3 regions of the Pseudoalteromonas sp. NCIMB 1079 genome follow, and region 2 is predicted to be linked to each of the others. Evidence: predicted binding sites of a transcription regulator. Region 2 holds the regulator's gene; each other region holds the start of a gene.
The links. The regulator sigma-54, encoded in region 2, starts transcription at its own class of promoters, with help from an activator protein. The targets are predictions, from matches to a motif close to GTTGGCACGNNNNTNGNNT.

Region 1 (7,504 bases), 3.1 Mb from region 2:
TGGCTTGTTTGCTCAGCGCTGCTGGCAATGGCCGCAGGTTATAGCACAGCAAGGCTAACCGCTAAAAAGGAAGCAACGCTATGATGACAACTATTTTACTCATGGCGTGCATTACATTTTTTACGCGTTATTTATTTTTACACCGCGCTTTACCGTTTAAAGTAGGTCCTAAAATGCAGCAATTTTTAAGCTTTAGCGCACCTGCGGTGCTTACAGCAATTTGGGTGCCTATCGTGTTTTTGAATGAAGATGGCATTAACTTAAACTGGCAAAACCCTTATTTAAGCGCAGCGATAGTCGCCATCATTGTTGCCTATAAAACACATAATATTTATTACACAACGCTTGCCGGTATGGGGCTATTTCTGATTTTAAATTAGAGCGCTCTTTATACTTTATGAAATACTGTACTCAGGTTAAAATACCAATAACAATAATAAAAAAGACGCCAATATGCACAAATTCCATCAATTAAGCGCAACAAGCTTGCAGGGTCAACCTATTAACTTTAGTGATTTTGAAGGTAAGGTTGTGCTTATTGTTAATACCGCAAGTAAATGTGGATTTACCTACCAATACGAGTCGCTTCAAGCTTTGCATAATAAATATGCCAGCCAAGGTTTAGTTATTTTAGGATTTCCGTGTAATCAATTTGGTCAGCAAGAACCCGGCGACGCTACACAAATAGAGCAAGGATGTTTAATTAATTTTGGTGTGAGTTTTTTAATGGCGGCCAAAGTAGATGTAAACGGTAAGCATGCTCACCCAGTCTTTCGTTATTTAAAATCGGCTTTACCTGGTTTTTTAACACGTAAAATAAAGTGGAATTTTACTAAATTTTTAATTGCCGCAGATGGCACGCCAATTAAACGTTATGCACCTTTTACTAAACCCGAAAAGCTAGAACTTACAATTCAAAAAGCTTTGGCACAGGCTAAAAGCACGCTTTAAAAAGTAATAAAGAGGCGCAGGGCCTCTTTATTGCCAATACTACTGAAACTTAAACATACGCATAACTGCACATTTAAACTCTCAATATTAATTGGTATTTTATTTATACTAGTGAAATTTAATCGGTGTAATCGCTTAAATCGTCTTCGCCTAGATTTTTACGCAAGCGTTTTTGCTCAAGGTAGTCTTCCAACTTCTTTTTAACCTTTTGCTTGTTCTTATCGTGTTGATTACGGCCGAGCATTTCGTACTCGTCTTCAACAAAATCGTCATCTAGCGCATCGTAACTAAATGTCTTACCCACAACCCACTCCATAAAGTGTTTGAGACCAACCAAGGATTTTATTATCGCAATAGTCGGTAAAATTAAAATGTTTAACGTCAAAATGCTGTGCAAATTAACATCAAAATAAAGCCACGTGACTACTGTAAATAGTCTTCATGTCAGTAATGTGAATAAATAGCGCTAAATTTGAATTGAGGAAAGTGAGAGTTTTTTATCGTATCGATAAATAAAATTTATTAATTTTTATTAGTTAGCCAATTTGACTAAAAAATAGTTATTTATTAATTAATTTCATTTACTAAAAAACAAACAAAAACAGTTAACCATATGTTTTATATTAAAAAATAAAACTGGCACCAAACTTGTTATTAGTTAATCGTCATCAACAGAAAGTAGAGAACAAACATGAAAAAATTACTATTAGTTAGCGCATTAATTTGTACGCCAGCCGCTATGGCTCATAACGATAACGATTCTGCAATTTCATTTAGTAATGATGAATGTAACGTCGAATTTAAAAATGATGTGCGCATTAAGCCAAACGAATTGGAAATTTTTACCGTCAACAATAAAACCATGCAGTTTAATACCCATGGTGACTTAACTGTAAATGGCGAATTTGTAGCACTTAATAACTCACAACGCGAAGCGCTAACCAAGTACTCTGATAGTTTACGCACACAATTACCTGAAGTAGCTAATATAGCGCTAGAAGGCGTTAAAATTGCCGGTGTGGCATTAGAAGAAGTAGGCAATGCATTTAATATTGACGGCCTTGATAATATGTCAGAGCTTATGGATGACATTAAAATCGAAGTAGAAAACACATTTTACCAACAAGGTACATTTGTAATGGGCCAACAAAGTTTTAATCAATTTGGCGAAAACTTTGAACAACAATTTGAGCAGCAGATAGAAACAGCGGTTGAATCAGCAGTGATGCAATCAATGGGCAGTATTTTAGTAGCTTTAGGTTCTGAGTTACTTGGTTCAGGCGGTGATATGGATGCCTTTGAACAACGTATGGAAAATATGGGTGCACAAATAGAAGAAAAAGTAGAGCTACATGCAAGCGCACTTGAAGAACGTGCTAACTCTTTATGTGGAAGCTTTGCTGATATAGCAAAACAAGAAGAGCAATTAATAATGCAAGTGCCTGAGCTTGAAGGTTACCAGTTATTTAGTTTTAAACAGAATTAGTACAGCAAACGTTATTTAACATCCCTTTGGCAGCATTTAAGTTTACTTAAATGCTGCTTTTTTATGTTTCGCAAACTTATACCAACCTGCATAAATCTTTGATCAGTTTAACGAATTAAATTGCACTATAACTTCGTTAAATTTTTTATTTAGAACAACTAGATACAAAAACTTTTGCCTAGCTCTAGCGTAATTTTCTTAACGTTAAATAGACCCCATATATAAGCAGATTGGTATTACTTTTTAGCTAATAAAGTAAGCTTACCCAATGTAACTATTGCTTGCTCAATTTGCGCGCTCCATTGCACACCATAACTTAACCTTACGCAGCTTTTATATTTATTAGAGGCCGAAAAAACAAGCCCAGGGGTAATACTAATACCAACCTCAAGCGCAAGTAAAAACAATGTTTGGCTATCGTATTCGCCTCCTAAATCTAGCCACATAACGCAGCCTCCTTTTGGATCGCTTATACGTGTGTTTTTTGGCATAGCTTGTTGTAAGCACCATCGCATACGCTCTTTGTTATCGCGCAGGCGTTGCCTAAGTACTTTTAAATTTCGGTCGTACTCGCCGCTGGCAATAAATTCAGATAACGTCCATTGGTTTATTAACGAAGCAGAGCAACTTAGTGCTCTTTTATATCGCCTTGCTTGCGTTGCAAATTTACCCGCAACTAACCAACCTACACGATAGCTCGGCGCTGCGGTTTTAGAAAAAGATGAGCAACTAATCACTAATCCTTTTTTAGAGTACGCTAAAGCTGGTGTGCCTCGTTTTGCCGTAAAATATAAATCGCCGTATACGTCATCTTCAATAAGCACTACGTCATGACTTTCAAGTAGCTCCACCAGCTGCTGTCTGTTTTTATCTGGCATAAAGCTGCCTACAGGGTTGCTAATTGCAGTCGAGAATAAACATGCTTTTATGTCATGCTCATTCAAAGCGCGTTCCAAATCGCTCAACCAGATGCCATTATCTGGGCACAGTGGTATTTCGAGCGCTTTAAGCCCTAAGCTCTCTATTAGCTCGATAATCCCGTGATAACAAGGCGTCTCAATGGCAACTACATCGCCTGGCTTTGTCACACATTTAAGCGCAATAGCCATGGCTTCCTGTGCACCATTGGTGATCACAAGCTCGTCCATATTTATACCAATGCCAAAATCTAGATAGCGATGCACTAGTTGCTTTTTCAGCGGCACAAATCCATCTGTTGGCCCATAGTTAATGGCTTTACTGCCGGCAATTGTCATTACTCGGCGCATATTTCTGGCCAGTGCTTTATCGGTAGGTGCAGCGGCTATAGGATTAGCGATACCAAAAGGGACTACGTTAGCTTGATGAATGGCGCTGTATACCTGCTCTATTAAGGCTTGTTTATTTACCACAACAGGCTCGCGACTCAATTTAACTCGCTTAGGTAAGTTATGCGCCATGCTAACGACTTTTAAAAAATACCCTGATTTTTCACGTGCCTCTACTAACCCCTGATCTTCAAGTGTTTGATAAGCTTGCTTCACTGTCGGAATACTAATGTTTAAGTTATCTGCCATTTTACGCAGTGATGGAAGTTTTTCGCCAGGGAGTAAAACCTGCTGGGCGCTCATATCTCTGATCAACTGAATAACTTGCTGATATAGAAACTCATGCCCCTGGCTATTTTTTTGTCTTATCATCACACACCAAATCTGTATAGGTTACATTTTTACTTTTCTGTATATGGTAAGTATACAGATAGGTCTTAAAATAGCCATTCAATCGGGCTTTGGAGAGTAACCATGAAAAGTGCAGCGCTATACATTACAACCGTTTTAATTTGGGGTTCTACTTGGTTAGCCATCGAATTTCAGCTAGGTGATATTGCGGTAGAGCTATCGTTATTTTATCGCTTTGCTATTGCAGCACTTTTAATGTGGTTGTATGTAGCGTACAAAAAACCCGACATGCGTTTCTCATTAGTCGATCATGGCTTTTTTGCTTTATTAGCTCTGTTTAACTTTGGTTTAAATTACTTAATGCTTTACTGGGCACAAAATTACCTAACCTCAGCCATGAGCTCCATTGCCTTTTCGATGCTGCTGGTTATGAACATAGTTAACACTCGACTATTTTTTGGTAAACCAATCTCAAAGCGAATTTATACAGGAGCTGTTCTTGCTGTATTAGGTATTACGTCCCTGTTTTGGCCGCAGTTACAGCAGTTCGACTTAAGTAATGGTGCATTGGTCGGGTTACTACTTGCTCTTAGCGGTACCTTTGTGGCTTCATTAGGAAATATGGTAAGCGTTCGAAATTCTCGTAAGCAAATTGGCGTATTGCAGGGCAATGCATGGGGCATGTTATATAGCGCCGTAGGCTTAGCGCTATATGTATTAATGAATGACGTGCAATTTAGTGTAAACGCGCCACCGAGTTACTGGTTATCATTACTCTACTTATCAATATTTGGCACCGTAATCGCTTTTGGTTGCTACTTTGCACTACTAAAAAATATTGGCCCTGAAAAAGCCAGCTACGTTATTGTTTTATTTCCATTAGTGGCAGTAACGCTAAGTAGTTTTTTTGAAGGGTTTGAATGGCACGCAAATACCTTTGCAGGGTTTAGCTTAGTACTATTAGGTAACGCCATTGTGCTTACCCCAACAAAACGAATTAACGCCTTTTTAGCTAATAGAGCAATAGCTAAAAGTGGCTCCGTCCCCAGTTAGACGCGTTATTAACGCAACTAACGCAAAAGCGCCTACTTTACTGTAGGCGCTTTTTTATTGGCATATGAAAAAGTAAGGCCTGTCCATGCACACTAACAACTGCAGGAGTTTTACCTATCAGCTCACCATCTGCTTCAATCAATAGCCCTTCAGTATTTATGGAAGCTGTATTTAAGCGACTATAGGTAAGGTTTTTTATATACTCATGACGCTTAAAAAATAACTTAATAAAGCTTATTACATTATAAAAAAGCCCACCCGATCGCATTTGATAACACTCAAGCTGACCATCAATTAAATCTGCTTTTGGCGCTATTTTTAGCCCGCCACCAAAGTACTTATGATTAGCAAATACAGTAATTAAATTTTGATACTGCCTAGGGCGTGTTGACCTTTGGTGGTTGAATTTGCAGCAGTATGTTTGGTTTTTAGGCCAGGCAGAGCCTATGCAGTGTGGTTATTCCCCATAAATAGGCGATAACGCAGCATAAATGCCAAACATGTGCTGCCCTTTGGGTTCTTTCTAGGGACGATTAACTCTTTGTTGCTCGGTTTTTACTTAGCCCACTAGGTTACAAACATCGCGCCGCAATTTAATCGCCCCTAGATTGAACAAATTTCAATCCACAAAGATCAACACGCCCTTACATCGTCATTAAACGTACCTTGTAACTGCTGAGCTTGATAATAAAATAGCTCTTTGATACTCGTCCAACTGTAATCAAAAGATGAAAAATTAGCTTTCTCGTTAATTGTTTTAATCACATGAGCATCAAATCCTACCCTGCAATATTAATAAAATAGCGGCTATTAATTTTTCCTATATCAATTGCTGTCGGTGTATTAAATAATGCCTTTCGCCAATCATCTTCTTTGCAATTAAACCCTCTGGAGAAATCGTTACCTGTACCGCAAGGTAATAATGCTAACGAACAGCTGCTGCCTATTAGCGCATTAACCGCCAAGTTCAATGTCCCATCGCCACCTAGTGCAACTACTTTGGGAAATTTACTCAGTAACAACCTTATTTGAGCGCAGTCACCGTCAAAGCTTCCCGTTGTAGTAAATATACAATAAGAAAAGCTGCGTTTTTTACAGATATTTTTAAGCCATGCCAATGATTTTTGGCTCTGTTTTTTGATACTTGGTTTAATAATTATAAGTAGTGACAAGCTTTTGTTTCCAGCAATGTATTTTAGAGTGAGATAACAAACGTTTAATTAAATTTTTTTAATCTGAATAAATAATCAAAAAACATTGTATAAAATGCATAAAAATAAATTAAAAAACCAAAAACCCCAACATCAAAGGGGTTAAAACCAACCGTCATATAAATAGCTATGCAAAAACAGTAATGCAACTTACTGAATCGCATATTAATAAAATCAATTCAGATTAGTTTAACTAATCCCTCAGGCTCAATTTTTATCGTTGTATTTTTAACCAAGCAACGTGCAAAATGCACGCGATTTCAACAGATACAACCGGAGCAAAATAATGAAACCAATTAATACATTAAATCAAACAGCAGCAGCGCAAGTAGCCGTTAAACCAACTAACCGTAAAGCAAGAATGTTAGCTAAACTTAACACGATTGGTAAAAGACTAGCACTTAGCGGTGCAGCTCAATATAAATAATCACCCAACCATGATTATTTTTCGGTGCAGCGAACACTCAACCACTAAATGAAGTCACTTATTTAGCTCCCATTGTTTGCTGCAACCTATTTATTTTATTAAAAATTGCCTTAATTTCCCCTTATTTACAAAAAAAACCTCATTTACGTATGTTTTTTAGGCAAACAGTCATTTTGCTATTTACACAGCGGTATCACCTAAGTATTATTCTGCGTCACGGAGAGATGGCAGAGTGGTCGAATGCACCGGTCTTGAAAACCGGCATGGGTTTATAGCCCATCTAGGGTTCAAATCCCTATCTCTCCACCATATTTTAATTGGTGGCTTTTTTACTCCATCAATACAACCGGTTATGCGTTGGAGAGGTGTCCGAGTGGCCGAAGGAGCTCCCCTGCTAAGGGAGTATAGAGTTTGTAGCTCTATCGAGGGTTCGAATCCCTCCCTCTCCACCATACTTAATTTAAACCACTTAATTGTGGTTTTTTTGTGCCCAAAATTTAACACCGATACTAAATTGGGAGGGTGAGAACCCTCGACAGGGTTCGACAAAATGTCTGGAACATTTTAGGCCGCTGCAAGCGTCGCGTAGCGATTGATTACATGGATGTAAGCAAGTCTATCCCTCCCTCTGGACCATACTTAATTTAAACCGCTTGATTGTGGTTTTTTGTGCCAAAAATTTATAAAAACTAAACAAATTGTGCCTAGTAATAACTTA
Region 2 (7,504 bases):
TTATAAGACTCGCTCAAAACAGCTTAACCCCGGCTTAAATTTTTAAATTAGCTGTTTAAAAGCAGCATTGTTACGCAGTTGACCTTACTCTTTTATTTATACTTTCATCTTGGCTTTTGTTACTATTCGCGCCATCCGTATTTTGTATAACTGGCTTAACACAATGGTTACCTCGTTTGTTATTTTAATTCTTGGTTTTGCAGCTCTTGTTTGGAGTGCAGACAGGTTTGTTTATGGCGCTGCGGCTCTTGCTAAAAACTTTGGTGTACCTACACTTATTGTTGGTTTGACCGTTGTAGCAATGGGTTCTTCAGCACCCGAAATGATGGTTTCGGCATCTGCCGCACTAGCTAACAAAACAGACACAGCTGTTGGTAATGCTGTTGGCTCTAATATTACAAACATTTTACTTGTGTTAGGTATCACGGCTCTATTTCGCCCTCTTTCAGTTTCATCTAGTACGTTAAAACGCGAAATGCCATTGGTGATGCTCGTATCTTTAGCTACTTGGTATGTGTTCTCAGATAACTACTTTTCATTCAGTGAGGGTGTGGCACTTTTAGTTGGCTTTATCGTATTCATCGGTGGGTTAATCATTGTATCTATGCGTGCAAAAAACAAAGATGACCCATTTGTCTCAGAAGCCTGCGACGATGTACCAAACGATGTACCTACTAAAAAAGCGGTATTTTGGTTAATTGTCGGCATGATACTCCTGCCGGTTAGTTCTCATTTTTTAATCGGCTCAGCTGTTGATATTGCTAAATACTTCGGCTTAAGCGACTTAGTCATTGGTTTAACAATTATTGCCATTGGTACTAGCTTGCCTGAACTTGCCGCCTCGGTTGCAGGCGTACTTAAAAATGAAGATGATTTAGCACTAGGTAATATTGTTGGCTCAAACATATTTAATATTTTAGCTGTATTACCTCTAGCAGGTATTATTAATCCTTCAGCAATTGATCCATCGTTAGTAAGCCGAGATATATTAATTATGATTGGTGCAACACTTGCTCTTATTATTATGTCATTGAACTTTAGAGGCACCCAGCGTATCAATAGAGTAGAAGGCGGCTTATTACTAATAGCGTTTTTGGGTTACCAAGGGTATATTTTTAGTCAAGTAGGGTAAAAGATGGCAACGCTAAACTTTATTGAACAAGGCCTTCGCGTTTTAGATGTTGAGCGCCAAGCACTTAGTGATATTGCACAATATGTAGATGAAAATTTTCATAATGCGTGCCAATTAATGTACGACTGTGAAGGCCGTATTATTGTTATTGGCATGGGAAAATCAGGCCATATTGGCAATAAAATAGCGGCAACTCTTGCAAGCACTGGCAGCCCTGCGTTTTTTGTTCACCCTGGTGAAGCAAGTCATGGTGATTTAGGTATGATCACTAAAAATGACGTGGTTATGCTTATTTCTAATTCAGGGGAAACCAGCGAAGTTTTAAATATCATTCCGGTTTTAAAACGACTTGGTGCCAAAATGATAGCGATGACTGGCAATACGCAATCAACCATGGCAACCCTTGCTAATGTACATGTGTGTATTAAAGTAGAAAAAGAAGCTTGTTCATTGGGTCTAGCCCCTACATCAAGTACCACTGCAACGCTTGCGATGGGCGATGCCATGGCAGTTGCATTATTAGAAGCTCGCGGCTTTACAGCTGATGACTTCGCGCTATCTCACCCAGGTGGTAGTTTAGGCAAGCGCTTATTACTTACTTTAAAAGATGTTATGCACAGCGGCGCAAATACACCTATTATTGATGTTTCACAAACAGTTAAAGATGCTCTAATAGAAATGTCAGCTAAAGGATTAGGTATGACAGCCATTGTTGATGAAAATCAGCAACTCGTAGGGTTATTTACCGATGGTGACTTACGTCGCATTTTAGAACAAAGAATTGATATTCATACAACACAAATAGATGTTGTTATGACTAAGTCATGCACTACAGCTACGCAAGATATTTTAGCCGCTGAAGCGCTCAATATTATGGAACGTAAACGTATAAATGGCCTAATCGTCGTCAATGAGAAAAACCAACCTATTGGCGCATTAAATATGCAAGACCTATTGAAAGCAGGAGTGTTATAAATGCAATTTGAAGAACTCTATCAACCGCTGAGCGATGATGCAAAAGCACGCGCTAAAAAAGTAAAACTACTTATATGCGATATTGATGGTGTATTTTCTGATGGCCGTATTTACCTTGGCAATCAAGGTGAAGAGCTAAAAGCATTTAATACAAAAGATGGTTTTGGCATTAAAGCACTTATAAACAGTGGCTTTGAAGTAGCTGTTATTACTGGTCGTCATTCACAGATAGTACAACAACGTATGAGCAGCTTAACCGTACAGCATATTTATCAAGGCCAAGAAAATAAGCTCATTGCCTATCAAGAATTAAAAGATAAACTCAACCTTAGCGATGAACAAATTGCTTATATTGGTGATGACGGTCCTGACATGCCTGTTATGGAGTTAGTAGGCTTTGCCGTTGCAGTAAATGATGCCCACCCACTTATTAAGCGTTTGTCACACTATGTAACGCAAATGCCTGGTGGTTTTGGTGCTGTGAGAGAACTCACCGATTTGCTCATGCTTGAAAATGGTAAAGCATTGACTACACAAGGCACTAGTTCATGAATGCAGCGCGCATAATATTAAGCGTTTTATTCATTAGCTGTATGGTTTGGCTTTGGTACCCTTATTTTACACAAACAAATATTGTGCCTCAGGCTGAGCCTGAAGTTATTGCTAAGCCTGATTACATAGCTATTGAGCTCAAACAGACAGCCTATGATGAGCAAGGTAAAATTAGCCACAAAGTCACTGCGGCTAAAATGGAGCTATACCAGCAATTAGGTTTCACGTTTTTCGAAAAACCCATTTTCACTTTATATAACGAACAACAAACGTGGCAAATAAATGCAGACGAAGCAACATTATACGAAGATAAACAATTAATTTTAGAAGGTAATGTGGTTGCCAAAAATTTAACCGATAACGCCATGATAGACAAAATCAATGCTGATAATATTCAGGTTGATATAAAGCTATTAACAATGCGTTCGGAGCAACCCGTCATCATCACTGGACCCAATTTAAAAATCACCGGTAAAGGCCTAGAAGCCGACTTAAAAACCGAAGTGATAAAACTAATTAACCATACGCGAACCATATACTATGACCAATAAAATATTAAAATCACTTATAATTCCTACACTTATACTAGCGTTTAATAGTAGTGCTGCAGAGCAAAACACGCAACCTGCTGCCAATCAAATTTCAATAAGTGCCGACAAGCAAGAAGGTCAATTGAAAGCTAATGTGGGTATTTTTGAGAAAAACGTTGAGATTATTCACGGTAATCGCCGCATTACAGCCGATCGCCTCGAAGTACACAAACGTGATGAACTTGGTGATAATAAACAATTATTAATTGCCACAGGTAGCCCTGCGCACTTTGAAGAAAAGCAATCAGACGGCACAACTATGAGCGCCAGTGCTGACGAAGTACGTTATGATGTATCTAAGCGTTTTTTAACGCTTGTTGGTAATGCACAAGTATCGCAAGCCGGACAAAAAATAAATGCTAAAAGCATTACCTACGACATAGAGCAGCAGCTCATCAGTGCCGAAAAAGATGAAAACTCAACTGACCGCGTTCACACAATTTTAGTACCGATCGAAACTAAAAAAAGTAAAAAAGGCGATAAAGGTCAACCATGAGCACATTAAAAGCAGAACTATTAGCAAAAAGCTATAAAGGTCGTGAAGTTGTAAAAAACGTCGGCCTTGAAGTACAAGCTGGCAGTATAGTTGGCTTACTTGGCCCTAACGGTGCTGGTAAAACAACGACTTTTTATATGATTGTAGGGCTTGTTCCTAGCGACAAAGGTAAAATATCTATTGATGATAACGATATTACTCTTTTACCTATGCATAGTCGTGCTAGATTAGGCATAGGCTACTTACCACAAGAGTCATCGATTTTTAGAAAGCTGACTGTTTATCAAAACTTAATGGCCATTTTAGAAACGCGCAAAGAACTAAATAAACAAGCCAGAGAAGACACGCTCAATAACTTATTAGATGAATTTAGCATACAACACATTCGTGATAGCCAAGGTATGGCATTATCGGGTGGAGAACGTCGTCGTGTAGAAATAGCACGAGCGCTGGCAGCAGATCCTAAATTTATATTACTGGATGAACCGTTTGCTGGTGTTGACCCTATTTCGGTATTAGATATAAAGAAAATAATAGAACATCTTAAAAATCGTGGGATTGGAGTATTAATTACCGACCATAACGTAAGAGAGACCCTTGATGTTTGTGAAAAAGCCTACATTGTTTCTCATGGGGAGCTGATTGCATCAGGTACTCCAGAACACGTATTAAATGATAAAACAGTACGCGATGTTTACTTAGGCGAGCAATTTAGGCTGTAACATTTACGCCATGTCTTTAAGCATCTGCTAGTATTAATTATAACAACATAAAAGGATTGTTAGAGATACATGAGGCAATCACTACAGCTGCGCATGGGCCAGCAACTTACAATGACTCCACAGTTGCAACAAGCTATTCGTTTGTTGCAACTCAGTACATTGGATCTCCAGCAAGAAATACAAGAAGCTCTCGACAGTAATCCACTATTAGAGGTTGAAGAGGCAGACTATTCCGAAGACGCTGCTGGTAAAAACGAGCAAAAAGCTGATACCGATGACATAACTGTTAGCGCATCTGCTGATGATGCTCCGAGCGAATACGAACAAGATACTGGTGAAGCACTTGCAAAAGACACGCTAAGTGACGACATGGCTATGGATGTTAGTTGGGATGAGTACATGAGTGCCGCTCCTGCAGCCTCATCAGGTCCAATGCCTGAAGATGAATCTATATACCAAGGCGCCTCTACTGAAACGCTCCATGAGTATTTAATGTGGCAATTACAACTAACGCCATTTAGCCCTACCGATGAAGCCATCGCTATTGCGATTGTAGAAGCCGTCGATGATTCAGGTATTTTAACACTAAGCTGCGAAGAAATTTTAGAAAGCTTTAATCAAGAAAACGAAGATGATAACGAAGTCGAACTTGATGAAATTGAAGCGGTATTAAAACGCATCCAACTGTTTGATCCTGTTGGTATTGCTGCACGTAGTTTACAAGAGTGTTTGTGTATTCAGCTTAATCAATTTGATAAAGAAACACCTTACATTAATGAAACGAAAATGATTTTAACCGAGCATATTGATCTATTAGCAGCTCGCGACTATCGTACATTAATGAAAAAAACTAAGCTCAAAGAAGAAGAGCTTAAAGAAGTAATGACACTAATACATACTCTCAACCCAAAACCTGCAGATACTATAGTAAGGGAAGAATCTGAGTATGTTATTCCTGATGTGTCAGTTAAAAAAATTAAAGGCCGCTGGGTTGTCGAATTAAACCCAGATAGCATGCCTAAAATTCGTGTTAATAGCCAATACGCGGCAATGTCTCGCACTGTAAAATCAAGTGGCGACAGCCAGTTTATTCGCTCACATTTACAAGAAGCTAAATGGTTTATTAAAAGCTTAGAAAGTAGAAACGACACGCTATTAAAAGTTACTAATTGTATTGTTAAGCAACAACAAGGCTTTTTTGAACATGGCCCTGAAGCCATGAAACCAATGGTTTTAAATGATGTCGCTGAAATGGTAGAAATGCACGAATCGACAATTTCGCGCGTAACTACTCAAAAGTACATGCATACACCCCGTGGTATATTTGAGCTTAAATACTTTTTCTCAAGCCATGTAAGTACTGAAAACGGTGGTGAATGTTCATCTACAGCAATACGTGCGCTTATCCGAAAATTAATCGCAGCAGAAAACTCAGCAAAACCATTGAGTGATAGCAAAATAGCGGATATATTGGCTGAGCAAGGAATTAAAGTAGCAAGACGTACAATCGCAAAATACCGCGAATCTCTTGCTATTCCACCGTCAAATCAGCGTAAAAGTCTGATTTAAGACGCTAAACTAAGAGGGTAATGCTTATGCAACTAAACTTAACTGGTCGTCACGTAGAATTAACCGATTCACTAAGAGACTATATTAATACTAAATTTGCGAAGCTTGAAAGACACTCTGATCATATAAATAATGTTCATGTCATTCTCGATGTAGAAAAATTAAATCAAAAAGCAGAAGCCACAATACACGTAAGCGGTGCTGAGCTATTTGCCTCTACAGAACATCAAGATATGTATGCCGCTATTGACTCGTTGATCGACAAGCTCGATCGCCAAGTAATCAAACACAAAGAGAAGCTTGCTCGACACTAATATGATGAAATTAAGTTCACTTATATGCCAGGACTGCAGCAAAGCTGCGGTCCTTTTTAATAGCAAAAAAAGAATTTTAGAGTTCATTAGCGAACTTGCTCACGACAAACTTCCGTATTTACCGCAACAAGATATTCTTAATGCTTTAATGAGCAGAGAGAAATTAGGTAGTACAGGTATAGGGCGTGGCATTGCTATTCCTCATGGAAGAATGAGCGGTGCAGAAGAGCCTTTGGCTTTAGTGCTCGTTAGCGAAACTCCAATAAACTTTGATGCAATCGATAATCGCCCTGTTGATATTTTTGTCGCACTCATCGTACCAGATGGCGATAACCAGCAGCACTTAAAGACTCTAGCAACCATTGCTGATAAACTAAACAACAAAGATTTTTGTAAACAGTTACGCAGTGCAAAATCTGATACTGAGCTTTACCAAGTTATTGTCGATCAATCATAGTTTTATAAAGGGTGTTAAATGGAGTTAATTATCATAAGCGGCCGTTCTGGTTCTGGAAAGTCGGTTGCTTTGCGCGTTGTAGAAGATTTAGGTTATTATTGCGTTGATAATATTCCAGTAAACCTACTACCTTCATTAGTTCGCAGTGTGTCTGATAGCTACGATAAAATTGCTGTTAGCATAGATGTGCGCAACATCCCTAAAGAACAAGATGAATTTAACGATATTCTTGAATACTTACCAGGCTTTGCAAACCCTACGTTATTTTATTTAGATAGCGACGATCAGACATTGATCAAACGCTTTTCTGAAACACGCAGATTACACCCACTATCAATAGACTCGTTGCCCCTTGATTTAGCCATCAAAAAAGAAAAAGAATTACTTGATGTGTTAACCACTCGCGCCGACTTTATGATAGATACGACTGATTTAAGTGTTCATCAACTCGCTGAATCTATTCGTGAAAAGATTTTAGGTAAAAAAGATAAGCAACTGATTGTCACATTTGAATCATTTGGTTTTAAACACGGTATACCAAAAGAAGCAGACTACGTATTTGATGCACGCTTTTTACCAAATCCACACTGGGAACCAGAGTTGAAGCCTTTAAATGGGTTAGATCAACCGGTTAAAGACTATTTAGCTAATCACAGCATAGTGCAAAAATTCACATGGCAAATTCAAACATTTGTAC
Region 3 (7,504 bases), 3.0 Mb from region 2:
TGTGGGTTGTCAATTTGTGGATTCATTTGCCAAAGTTCAGGCCATAGCCAAGGCTCATCTAAATAGATGCCAGAAATATCCCAAAGTGTATCGCCTTTTTTTACAACATACTGTTTTGGTGCGTCTTTTTTTATTTTAAGTACATCAGCAACTGCGGGAAACGCGGCGCTTAACGTAAGCATGATTGCAAGTAATGGAGATTTCATCGAGCTTCCTTGTATTGTTTTTTCATTATTATTGCCCAAAACCTGTTAAAGGTGAACGCGAATGGCTAAAATAAGAGCATACAATACCCTAAATTAAGCACAAGTGAAAAAGGTAACTATGGCTAGGTTAGAAGTTTTAAGATTTCCAGATGAACGTTTACGTACCGTAGCAAAAGATGTTGTACAAGTTGACGACACAGTACGCCAAATTGTAAAAGACATGCTAGAGACAATGTACGATGAAAATGGCATTGGTCTTGCGGCCACGCAAGTAGATATTCATCAACGAATCGTTGTTATTGATGTATCAGAAGAGCGCAATGAGCCACTGGTATTAATTAATCCACAAATCATTAAAAAAGACGGCTTTACCGTTAGCGAAGAAGGCTGTTTATCAGTACCTAACTCGTATGCAAAAGTAGATCGCGCAGAAACAGTAACAGTCGCTGCACTTAACGAAAACGGTGAAGAATTTGTACTAGATGCAGATGAATTATTGGCTATTTGTATTCAACATGAACTAGATCACCTTCAAGGTAAGCTATTCATTGATTACTTATCTCCATTAAAACGCCAACGTATTCGTAAAAAGCTTGAAAAAGAAGCCAAGTTTGCAGAACAGTAATAAGCACCTTAGGAAAACTCAGTGACTCAACCATTACGCATTATATTTGCCGGTACGCCAGACTTTGCCGCACGTCATTTACAAGCGCTGATACAAAGCGAACACAAAATAGTGGGTGTATATAGCCAGCCAGATCGCCCTGCAGGTCGTGGTAAAAAATTAAAAGCCAGTGAAGTGAAAGAGCTAGCGCTTGAGCACAACTTACCGGTTTTTCAGCCACAGTCATTAAAAAATGATGAAGCACTAGCTGAGCTAACAAGCTTAAATGCCGACATTATGATTGTTGTAGCATATGGCTTAATTTTACCTAAAGCTATTTTAGAAGCGCCACGTTTAGGTTGTTTAAATGTGCATGGCTCTATATTACCGCGCTGGCGCGGTGCTGCACCTATTCAACGCGCAATTTGGGCAGGTGATGAACAAACCGGCGTAACAATAATGCAAATGGATGAAGGGCTAGATACCGGCGATATGCTACATATAAGCCGCTGCCCTATTAGCACAACAGAAACTAGCGCAAGCTTATATACAAAGCTTGCTGAGCTAGGTCCAGATGCGTTAATTGAAACCATTAATAAATTAGCTAATGGTGAGATCACCCCTGAACCTCAAAACGATGAACTTGCTAACTACGCTAAAAAGCTTTCTAAAGAAGAAGCTGATATCGACTGGTCCATGAGTGCGCTTCAAATCGAGCGAAACATTCGCTCTTTTAACCCGTGGCCAATGTGCTTTACCCAAATGGGTGGGCAAACAGTAAAGATTCATCAAGCGCAGGTTATGCTGCAATCAGGTGATCCTGGGCAAATTTTATCAAGCGACAAAAATGGCGTAGTAGTGGCGTGTGGCGAACACGCTTTATGTATTACGCAATTACAGCCGCAAGGTAAAAAACCAATGGCAATTAACGACTTTTTAAATGGTCGTAGTGACTGGGTTACTCCTGGCACAATATTAGGCGAAAACAATGAGTAATGTTCCAAACGTACGAGCGCTTGCCGCTGAAACTTTATATAACGTAGTTGATAAAGGCGCATCGCTTAATCAAGAACTTCCATTTGCAAGCCAAGGCTTGCCGCCTAAAGATAAAGCGTTGCTACAGCAAATTTGTTATGGCGTTTTACGCTACTTACCGAGCCTTGAAAATTACTGCCAACACTTAGTAGAGCAGCCATTAAAAGGTAAACGTAGAATATTTCAGTTTTTATTATACGTAGGTATTTATCAACTGCAGCATATGCGCGTACCACCTCATGCTGCCATTTCAGAAACGGTTAACGCACTGGCTCAACTACGCGCTTTAGGATTAAAAGGGCTGATAAACGCCATTTTACGTAGCTTTCAGCGTCAACAAGCTGAGCTTGAAGAAAAAGCGAAGCTTATTCCGGTATGTTTATACAACCATCCAAATTGGTTTATTAAACAGGTGCAAACAGCCTACCCAGATAGCTGGGAAGCACTACTTGAAGAAAACCAGCAACAAGCGCCAATGTGGCTTCGTGTCAATCAAGCCCAATTTAGCACGCAAGAATACAGCGACATGCTTAGCGCTAACGATATTGAACACACCTTAAACCCTGATTTTATTGATGGGATTAAACTTGCCAAACCACGTGATGTATTTTCGTTGCCTGAGTTTGATACAGGTGCATGTTCAGTACAAGATGCTGCAGCACAGTTAGCAGCCCGCTTTTTAGAACCTAAAGCAGATGACTATATTTTGGATGCCTGCGCAGCACCTGGCGGTAAAACATGTCATATTTTAGAGCTTGCTGATGCAGATGTACTTGCACTTGATAGCGACTCAACTCGCCTTGAACGTGTTAAGCAAAACTTAACTCGCATTGGCTTAGGTGCAGACCTACAATGTGGCGACGCATCACAACCACATACATGGTGGGATGAAAAATTATTTGATCGTATTTTACTTGATGTGCCTTGTTCGGCCACTGGTGTAATTCGCCGTCACCCTGACATAAAATGGTTACGTCGCGCATCAGACATCGAAGACTTAGCTAAGTTACAAAGCGATATTCTTGATAGCATTTGGCCACTGTTAAAACCAGGTGGCACATTGGTATATGCTACGTGTTCGGTTCTTCCACAAGAAAACCAACAGCAAGTTGCTAAGTTTTTAGCTAATAATGATGATGTAGAACATATACCTCTACACGAAAACGATACCGTAACAACGCCAGGTTTGCAGTTACTGCCCGGTGAAAGTGATGGATTTTATTACGCTAAGCTAGTTAAAAAAGCCTAATAGCCGTACACTAAATAGTTAGCCATTTATGAAACATTAAATGGCTATTTTTTTAATTAAATTATGATCAATACCACGGGTAAATAATGAAAATAATTATACTCGGTGCCGGGCAAGTTGGTGCTACGCTTGCTGAAAACTTAGTTGGCGAACAAAACGAAATTACCGTTGTTGATATAGACGGTAACCGATTACGTGAACTTCAAGATAAGTACGACTTACAAGGGGTTATGGGCCACAGCGCGCATCCTGATGTATTACGCCGTGCAGGTGCTGAAGATGCCGATATGATTATTGCGGTAACCAGTTCAGATGAAGTGAACATGGTTGCATGCCAAGTGGCGTACAGTATTTTTAAAACGCCCACTAAAATTGCCCGCATTCGCTCAGAGCAATATTTAAAATACCGCGAAAAACTATTTCAAAACGATGATTTACCAATCGATCATTACATTGCTCCCGAAGCACTGGTCACTAAGTATATTCGCCGTTTAATTGACTACCCTGGTGCTCTGCAAGTATTGCAGTTTGCTGATGGCATGCTCTCGTTAGTAGCCGTAAAAGCTTACTATGGCGGTTTACTTGTAGGTTATGCGTTATCTGCACTTAAAGAACACATCCCTAATGTAGAGACTCGTGTTGCCGCTATTTATCGTCAAGGTAAAGCAATAAAACCATTGGGTACCACTGTTATTGAAGCAGATGACGAAGTATTCTTTATTGCCGCTACAAAACACATACGCGCAGTAATGAACGAGCTACAAAAACTTGAACGTTCTTACAAAAAAATTATGATAGCTGGTGGCGGTAACATTGGGGCAGGCCTTGCCCGCTCTCTTGAAAAAAACCACACCGTTAAACTAATTGAACGCAGTAAAGAACGTGCCGAGCAACTCTCAGAAATGCTCGATAACACGGTTGTTTTTTGTGGTGACGCATCTGATCAAGAACTGCTCTCAGAAGAGCATATTGAACAAGTAGATGTGTTTATTGCCGTAACCAATGACGATGAAGCAAACATTATGTCAGCCATGCTTGCAAAACGTATGGGCGCACAAAAAACCATGGTGCTTATCCAGCGTGGTGCTTACGTTGATTTGGTACAAGGCGGCGAAATAGATATTGCCATATCCCCACAACAAGCAACAATATCAGCGTTATTAACGCACGTACGCCGTGGTGATATTGTTAATGTGTACTCATTACGCAAAGGTGCAGCAGAAGCAATTGAAGCCGTTGCTCATGGCGATGAAAACACTTCAAAAGTGGTTGGCCGTGCTATTGCCGACATTAAACTCCCTGCGGGTACTACTATTGGCGCAATAGTACGTAACGACGATGTACTGATAGCCCACGATGATACAATTATTATGTCGGGCGATCATGTCATTATGTTTCTAATCGACAAAAAACACATTACCGTTGTAGAAAAGCTATTCCAGGTAAGTGCTATATTCTTATAATTATTTGGCGTAAACGCAAAAAAGCCGCTGACTAAGGCGGCTTTAGTGGAGTATCTTCGAATATTGATTACTGTACCTTTGAAAACTCTTCTTTAGAGATTTCACCATTTCCATCAGTATCTAAATCATCAAAAATCTTTACAAGCTGAGGGTTAACCTTTGCTTCTTCCATTGTAATCGCACCGTCGCCATCTGCATCAAAAGAGGCAAAGTCCACTGCTGCATATGCTGCTGATGAAGATGCTAAAACGATAACTGCAAGTGTTGTATTGAATGTTTTCATAATAATATTCCTAGTAATATGGGAAGTCCTTTTCAAAGATCCCTGACTGTGAAAAATGTTTAATCTGAAAAAGGTTAGTTAACCTGTACTCTGGTTAAGAGATTTACTAACGTATTGAATCATGGTGATATTTAAATTTATTTTCTCTAGCCAGAGATTTTCAGTGAAAACAAGGCGAATTTACGCGTCAATAGCGGGCCTATTGCAAGTAAATTCAACGCAGTTAGCGCTGAAAATAGCTGCTAGAGATAGATTTATTATCCAGAGTTCAGGTTAATTAGTAATTAGCAAACTCTTCTTTAGAAAGCTCGCCGCTACCGTCGGTATCTAGCTCAATAAACTCGGCCATTAAATCTGTATCAACTGCCGCTTCGCTTGGGCTAATTGTGCCGCTACCATCAATATCAAGGCTATCAAAACCTGATGCTGCAAATGCAGCAGAAGAAGACGCTAGTGCTATAAGTGCTAATGCTTTATTTAAATTTTTCATAACTTAATCCTTCAATGTTCTATCAAAAAATTGCTTCGTTTAACTTAAAACGTAATTTTTCACTTCCTTGTTATCCTCTTTCGTAAGCTCCCTTGCCTACTTAGGTTGTCTTTGGCAACTCAGGATAAATACTTTAAATTAAGCTTCTGAAAATTCTTCTTTTGATAACTCACCATTTTGGTCAGTATCAAGTTCTGAGAACATACTCATTAGCTTTGCATCTACTGATGCCTCTGCTTGGCTAATTGTGCCACTGCCATCTACATCTAATGTATCGAAATCTGTTGCTGCAAACGCGGCTGAAGAAGATGCTAGTGCCACAAGTGCTAATGCTTTATTTAATGTTTTCATAACGTGTATCCTTCAATTTTATGAGTAATGTGGGGCTCTTAGTAGCGTAGCGCCCCAGAGTTTTAAGCTTATACTTGTGAAAACTCTTCTTTAGATAGTTCGCCGTCTTGGTCTGTATCAAGTTCAGAGAACATGCTCATTAATTTTGCGTCTACTGATGCTTCTGCTTGGCTAATAGTGCCACTGCCATCCACATCAAGTGTGTCAAAGTCTGTTGCAGCAAAAGCGGCTGAAGAAGATGCAATAGCGATAAGTGCTAAAGTTTTATTAATGCTTTTCATAATATGTATCCTTCAAATTTATGTGTGCGATTAAGTATTTCACTTTGAATCACGATTTCGTTCAGTACACCTAGGGTATAACAAATTAGATGCCAACATTTAAAAGCTATTAAATTTCAGATAGTTAAATGTAAAATTCATAAAAAGAAGGGATTTTTAAAGTAATTACTGTTGCCTTTTAGCAACGCACTTCAGAGTGGATACATTAAAACTATTAAAAACATATAGTTATGTTTAGATAAAAAGATACATTTTTAAATGTATGGAAATTAAAGAAGGGGATTTATAGAATAATTCAGATAAATTTTAACGAGGTAGATTTAATAACACAAAAAATAATACGTAATGCACTGTTTTATTTAAATAATATATTTAATTATATAAAAACAAAAAATACTTTATAAATACTCACGTAAAACGCCATTTTGTTGCAAATAAGCGAAAAACGATTTATTCAACGGTGGGCTCAAGCGCAGATGGGTCTATAAAATGCTCTTTCATAAAGGTTTTCATTTCATCCTCGCTTGCTAGTAGCTTAATTCCGCAGTGCACGCCTGCGACATGTTCCTTAGCACTGCAAATTTCGCCTTCAAAACTTTTATCGCTGCTATTGAGTATTACTGTGCATTGCATATCTTTAATATTTTCATCTTGCTGATCACCTCTAATATCAAACATTACTCCTGTTAGCGAAATGTCTTTAATGAGGCCTTCAAGTATTCTGTCGTCACTTAGCTTTAGCTTTGCAGGTAATAAGGTAGGTATACGCGTTTGCGAGCGCAGTGCAAATAACTGCACCTGCTTAGGATAGTTAATAAATATAAGCTTAGCCGGGTGAGACGCAACCGACATTATTTGTTGGCGAAACGCTATAACTTGCCCGCCACTACCTTCAATTAATGCTCTAACAACAACCATTACACCATCACGTAAATAGTCACTACTAGCAGGTAAACGTCTAGAGTTTGGGTAATTTAAAATAATAAATTTATTTTCAAGCAAACCAACAAACTCGGTTTTTACACGTTTACTGTCGGTTGGGGTTAATATTTCTAAATCGACCAAACCACTTGTAGTTAGTTGATGTAATTTGTCTAGATTTGAAGTTGGCATATCCCTTTCCCACTAACTTGTATATTAAAATTTAAACGACTCGTTTAACCACGCCAAAATGTAGGCGTAAATAGCACTAATAAGGTAAATATTTCTAGGCGACCAAACACCATTGCAATGGTCAGTAACCATTTAGCCCCATCGGTTATAGCACCATAATGCGATGCTACATCTCCTAAACCTGGGCCTAAGTTATTTAAACAAGCAGCAGTGGCTGAGAACGCAGTTATGTTATCCATACCCGTGCCCATAAGCGCTAACATAATAATAATAAATACCAGCGCATAAGCAGAGAAAAAACCCCACACAGCTTCTACTACTTTATCTGGCAACGCCTTACGACCCAGCTTGATTGAATATATAGCCCGTGGGTGCACCAAACGATTAAGCTCACGCACACCCTGTAAATAAAGTAAGAACACGCGCACT

Region 1: ABX891_RS01160 (YggN family protein) is a predicted target of sigma-54. The motif match lies at 1,587-1,605, and genes of this name have one in related genera.
Region 3: ABX891_RS01425 (EF-hand domain-containing protein) is a predicted target of sigma-54. The motif match lies at 6,041-6,059, and genes of this name have one in related genera.

What each region holds. Positions count from the first base shown of each region.
Region 1 is NZ_JBEWZA010000001.1:253,185-260,688, forward strand. Features, by position in the region: gene ABX891_RS01140 (AzlC family ABC transporter permease) at 1-84, shown strand, start outside; gene ABX891_RS01145 (AzlD domain-containing protein) at 81-380, shown strand; gene ABX891_RS01150 (glutathione peroxidase) at 454-951, shown strand; gene ABX891_RS01155 (PA3496 family putative envelope integrity protein) at 1,070-1,255, opposite strand; gene ABX891_RS01160 (YggN family protein) at 1,643-2,437, shown strand; gene ABX891_RS01165 (aminotransferase-like domain-containing protein) at 2,674-4,116, opposite strand; gene ABX891_RS01170 (DMT family transporter) at 4,219-5,148, shown strand; gene ABX891_RS01175 (diacylglycerol/lipid kinase family protein) at 5,186-5,596, opposite strand; gene ABX891_RS01180 (hypothetical protein) at 5,782-5,913, opposite strand; gene ABX891_RS01185 (diacylglycerol/lipid kinase family protein) at 5,928-6,320, opposite strand; gene ABX891_RS01190 (hypothetical protein) at 6,646-6,786, shown strand; tRNA gene ABX891_RS01195 (tRNA-Ser) at 7,005-7,095, shown strand; tRNA gene ABX891_RS01200 (tRNA-Ser) at 7,146-7,238, shown strand.
Region 2 is NZ_JBEWZA010000001.1:3,311,159-3,318,662, forward strand. Features, by position in the region: gene ABX891_RS15425 (calcium/sodium antiporter) at 164-1,132, shown strand; gene ABX891_RS15430 (KpsF/GutQ family sugar-phosphate isomerase) at 1,136-2,107, shown strand; gene kdsC (3-deoxy-manno-octulosonate-8-phosphatase KdsC) at 2,108-2,659, shown strand; gene lptC (LPS export ABC transporter periplasmic protein LptC) at 2,656-3,210, shown strand; gene lptA (lipopolysaccharide transport periplasmic protein LptA) at 3,200-3,745, shown strand; gene lptB (LPS export ABC transporter ATP-binding protein) at 3,742-4,467, shown strand; gene ABX891_RS15455 (RNA polymerase factor sigma-54) at 4,537-6,036, shown strand; gene hpf (ribosome hibernation promoting factor) at 6,063-6,350, shown strand; gene ptsN (PTS IIA-like nitrogen regulatory protein PtsN) at 6,355-6,807, shown strand; gene rapZ (RNase adapter RapZ) at 6,826-7,504, shown strand, end outside.
Region 3 is NZ_JBEWZA010000001.1:294,285-301,788, forward strand. Features, by position in the region: gene ABX891_RS01385 (LysM peptidoglycan-binding domain-containing protein) at 1-206, opposite strand, end outside; gene def (peptide deformylase) at 325-831, shown strand; gene fmt (methionyl-tRNA formyltransferase) at 853-1,806, shown strand; gene rsmB (16S rRNA (cytosine(967)-C(5))-methyltransferase RsmB) at 1,799-3,094, shown strand; gene trkA (Trk system potassium transporter TrkA) at 3,181-4,557, shown strand; gene ABX891_RS01410 (EF-hand domain-containing protein) at 4,625-4,840, opposite strand; gene ABX891_RS01415 (EF-hand domain-containing protein) at 5,118-5,330, opposite strand; gene ABX891_RS01420 (EF-hand domain-containing protein) at 5,469-5,681, opposite strand; gene ABX891_RS01425 (EF-hand domain-containing protein) at 5,750-5,962, opposite strand; gene ABX891_RS01430 (PilZ domain-containing protein) at 6,413-7,075, opposite strand; gene ABX891_RS01435 (TrkH family potassium uptake protein) at 7,120-7,504, opposite strand, start outside.